DNA from 2 places in the Planococcus sp. S3-L1 genome. Region 2 is predicted to be linked to the other one. Evidence: riboswitches for the same ligand, from Rfam matches in the RefSeq annotation. Region 2 holds a riboswitch; the other holds the start of a gene.

Region 1 (2,404 bases), on a different contig from region 2:
TGAAAGGATTTTTTCGTTTTATTAAGATTTCACTTTGATAATAATTTTTCCGCGAGCATGATGAGTTTCACTAAGTTCGTGCGCATCTTTTAACCCTTGCTCACTAAAATCAAACACGTGACCAATCGCAGGTTTAAATTCTCCTGATACAAACAAATTAGCCAGCTGATGTAATTGCTCACCGCTCGGCTCTAACCAAAAGCTGCTTGCTTTTACTTCGTGCTCTTGCGCTTTCTCTGCAGAAGGCTGACCTGCAATCGAAATCAGTTTCCCGCCTTTTTTCAAGACTTTGAAACTTTTATCTAGTACTTCTCCACCCATTGTGTCTAATACTGCATCAAAGTTTTCCAGTAACTCACTAAAATCTTCTTCACTGTAATTAATGACACGATTTGCACCTAGTGATTTGACCAGTTCATCGTTTTTGTCACTCGCAGTCGTCGCTACATACGCTCCGATGCTGTTAGCGATTTGAATGGCCATACTTCCCACTCCACCGGCTCCCGCATGAATCAATACTTTATCTCCTTTTTTAACTTCGGCAAAGTCGACAAGGCATTGATAAGCAGTTAGCCCAGCTAACGGAATTGCCGCGCCTTCTTCAAAAGTCATGCTTTCTGGCATATGAGCTAATAGCTGTTCCTCTACTGGCACAAATTCTGCATAAGTCCCTTGACGTGTTGTCGCAGGTCTCGTAAAGACACGATCGCCTACTTTGAAATGCTTAACGTTTGTGCCAATTTTAGCAACCACACCCGCTGCATCCCAACCTAAAATAATTGGGAATTCCCAAGGTAACATTTCTTTTAAATAGCCTTCACGTAATTTCCAGTCAATTGGATTTATAGAAGTGGCATGAACTTCAACTAGCACCTGATTTTCGTTGATAGTTGGTGTTTCTACTTCTCTTTCTTTCAGTTGTTCTATACCACCATAACTGTCGATAATAATTGCTCTCATGTCAAACATCCCCTTTCCTTATGCTATAAATATACCCTATTACAGAAATAGTACACCTTCCGGAGACTTGAATTTACAGTCTTCTTTTCTGGTACATTATGTTATTATTAACACTGTTCGCTAAAAGAGGTTCGCAAACTCCCTCTCTAAAAAACTAAGGAGTGTTACAGATGAAAAAAGAAAAAGCAGTCGTCGTTTTCAGCGGTGGCCAAGACAGTACCACTTGCCTATTTTGGGCAATCAAGAATTTCAAAGAAGTAGCAACCGTCACTTTTGATTACGGCCAGCGTCATTCGGCTGAAATTGAGTGTGCCAGAAAAATCGCTGAAGAACTAGGTGTATCATTTAAGGTATTGGATATGACTTTGATCAATCAACTCTCAGCCAATGCGTTAACACGTGATGATATCGATGTGACCGCAGAAGATGGTGAATTGCCATCTACTTTTGTACCGGGCAGAAATCATTTATTTTTATCTTTCGCAGCAGTTTATGCAGACGCTATCGGTTGCCAACATTTAATTACTGGAGTAAGTCAAACCGACTTCAGCGGTTATCCCGATTGTCGTGATACGTTTATTCGTTCACTAAATGTCACATTAAATTTAGCAATGAACAAGCAGTTTATCATCCATACGCCGTTAATGTGGCTCGACAAGACCGAGGTTTGGGAACTTTCTGATACACTTGGTGCTTTTGAATTTATTCAAGACAAGACCTTAACTTGCTACAACGGCATCCCGAGCACTGGTTGTGGCGAATGTCCTGCCTGCAAATTGCGAAATGATGGACTTGCTCGCTATCAGGATAAAAAAATGGCTGGTGTTAGAGCATGATGCAGCAATTTTATCCGACAATTCCACACGATTTCCAATTTGAGCTCAATAAGGACTTTCATTTTTCAGCAGCGCATTTTATTCCAAGTGAAGAAGCAGGGAAATGCCAAGTCATGCACGGCCATACGTATCATCTCAACATTACAATCGCAGGTAACGAACTTGACGCCATTGGTTTTCTAATTGACTTTAAATTATTGAAAGAACTGATTCATAAAAAATACGACCACAGTGTCTTGAACGATCATTCAGAATTTGCCACTAAATTTCCGACCACCGAGCTTCTTGCTAAGCAAGTGTGGCAGTCGATTCAAACGATGCTGCAAGCGACCAGCAACCGTCCCAACTGTCTGCAAGTTATCGTTCGTGAAACACCAACCAGTTATGTTGTATTCCGTCCGAAACAAGAGGACTTGTTATGAGAATTCCAGTGATGGAAATTTTCGGTCCAACCATTCAAGGTGAGGGCATGGTAATGGGGCAAAAAACCATGTTTGTGCGCACAGCAGGATGCGATTATTCTTGTTCTTGGTGTGATTCTAAATTCACTTGGGATGGCACAGGCACAAGCGTCTCCAAACAACCTACTGAAATCGTTGAAGAACTCA
Region 2 (2,404 bases):
GAAAGCACTTGGTCGTTCTCTTTGACAGTTAGCTCAAATAGCTTTGAAGAGGTTCCGCCCGTCAGCGGATCAACGTCGATGATTTCTACTTGCTCGTTTAGTTGGCTTTTCACCCATTCTATTGATTGCTTTTGTAATCCATACTGTTCGCCTGCCATTCTTGTCGCTCCTTTCTGCCTATCTTTTACCTTTAGTTTACCATGAAAAATATGGATGCTATCCGTCAATGATAGAGAAATTAACAGATAATCCACTCTTTTTAAATTTATACCTTTAGTGAGTCGTGTACAGTGTCGGTTTTTTCAATTTGGATGGTGGCATGTTCAATTCCGCACACATCATAAACCAATTTCAAAGCTTCTTGAAGAACCTTTTGCTCTTGTATATTGACATCGACATCAATGTGGCATGTAAACAAGTCCATGCCAGATGTAATCGTCCACACGTGAAGGTCATGAACGTCTAACACACCTTCGATTTCAAGCAGCCGCTCTCTCACTTGCTGCGTATCAATCGTCTCAGGTGTTCCCTCCATCAAAATATGAATGCTATTTTGAAGAATGCCCCAGGCGCTCCGCAAAATCAATAACGCAACAGCGACCGAAATCAGCGGATCTGCTATCGTCCAGTCAAATAACAGAATAAGCATACCCGCTACTATGGCGCCTACTGAACCAAGCGCATCTCCGATAATATGCATATAAGCACTTTTCATATTAAGATTGCCTTGAACATCGGCACCACGGTTTAACACCCACGCGCTCAATACGTTAGCAGCAAGACCAATTGACGCAATGACTAGCATCCAACCTCCTTGAACTTCCGCAGGCTCATATAAACGCTGGACAGCTTCATAAATGATAAAACCTGCCATAACAAATAACGTAATGCCATTAATAAAGGCGGTAAGAATTTCAAAACGGTAGTAGCCATAGGTTTTGTTAGCAGACGCTGCTCTTCCCGCAAACCAAATAGCTGACAAACTCAGTACCAGTGAAACCGTATCCGACAACATATGACCGCTGTCTGCAATTAAAGCCAAACTGTTTGTGAAGAGTCCGCCGAAAAACTCTAGCAGCATGATGCCGGCTGTTATGATAAGTGCAATAGATAAAGCTTTTTTATTGCCGCTTCTAACTGTTTCAAAATGATCATGATCATGCCCCATGCGATCCTCTCCTTTGGCTGTTGCTAATATGTTAACAAATTTGGTCGATTGACAACGCATAGTAAGTCTTATACGATAGATGAGTAAAAAGTAAATACCCCGGCAACGGGAGAGGTTCATAGCATTTCACCCTCTATAAAAAACTATGGATTGTCGAAACTCAGCCAAATCCACATGCGATTTGGCTTTTTCTTTTGTCCGTTTTTTATAACCCTCTTCCTAACCGGGCATCTAAAAGGAGGCCGTTTTTATGGTAGGAAGAAACGAAGAAACGCTCGAGCATTTAGAATTGCTTGGCAATCAAAACACCAAGTATAAGTTTGAATACGATCCAGACATTTTAGAACCCATCGACAATCTGCACAGCCGTGATTATTTTGTGAAATTTAATTGTCCTGAGTTTACGTCCCTTTGTCCGCAAACTGGGCAACCCGATTTCGCTACGATCTACTTGAGCTTTATTCCCGACAAAACATTAGTCGAAAGCAAATCACTGAAGCTTTATTTATTCAGTTTCCGCAATCATGGAGATTTTCATGAAGATGTTGTTAACATCATTATGAATGATTTAATCAAATTGATGGATCCTCGGTATATCGAAGTTTGGGGAAAATTCACGCCACGTGGCGGTTTGTCGATTGATCCTTACACAAACTATGGCCAACCTGGAACAAAATACGAAGAAATGGCATCGTACCGGATGATGAATCACGACATGAATCCCGAAACGATTACCAATCGATAAGGAGCTCAGCAAATGTTACTTTATTTGAACGGCGCATTTGTCGGCTTGTTAATCTTATCGAATATACTCGCGGTGAAATTATTCAGTATCGGCGAATGGGCTGTTTTACCGGCTGCTGTCATCGTCTATGTTTTCACTTTCCCGATCACAGATACGATTGCAGAAGTATATGGCAAAGAAGCTGCAAGACAAACCGTTACTGCAGGATTTGTTACACAGCTTTGTGCACTGGCGTTTATTTTTCTTGCTATTCATTTACCAGCTGCTTCTTTTTTTACGAATCAAGAATCATTCGAAACCATCTTTTCTGCAGGTTTTCGTGTTACTATAGCCAGTCTCGTTTCTTACTTTATTAGTCAAAACCTGGACGTCACTATTTTCCATAAACTGAAAGAAAGACATGGTCATTCCAAGTTGTGGCTTCGCAATAATGCCTCAACAATGGTCAGCCAATTGGTCGATACGAGCATTTTCATCACCATCGCTTTTTA

What was found. A riboswitch is a leader RNA that binds a small molecule or an ion and turns the genes downstream of it on or off. The one in region 2 is predicted to bind preQ1.
Region 1: it holds a riboswitch for preQ1, as region 2 does, so the genes downstream of both, queC (7-cyano-7-deazaguanine synthase QueC) here and queF (preQ(1) synthase) in region 2, are expected to answer to the same signal.

The regions. Positions count from the first base shown of each region.
Region 1 is NZ_JASISN010000003.1:59,852-62,255, reverse strand. It holds gene QMF37_RS04290 (NADP-dependent oxidoreductase) at 22-960, opposite strand; PreQ1 riboswitch class I at 1,081-1,124, shown strand; gene queC (7-cyano-7-deazaguanine synthase QueC) at 1,131-1,796, shown strand; gene queD (6-carboxytetrahydropterin synthase QueD) at 1,793-2,218, shown strand; gene queE (7-carboxy-7-deazaguanine synthase QueE) at 2,215-2,404, shown strand, end outside.
Region 2 is NZ_JASISN010000004.1:208,641-211,044, forward strand. It holds gene QMF37_RS06495 (phosphotransferase family protein) at 1-158, opposite strand, end outside; gene QMF37_RS06500 (cation diffusion facilitator family transporter) at 266-1,168, opposite strand; PreQ1 riboswitch class I at 1,274-1,321, shown strand; gene queF (preQ(1) synthase) at 1,419-1,913, shown strand; gene QMF37_RS06510 (queuosine precursor transporter) at 1,926-2,404, shown strand, end outside.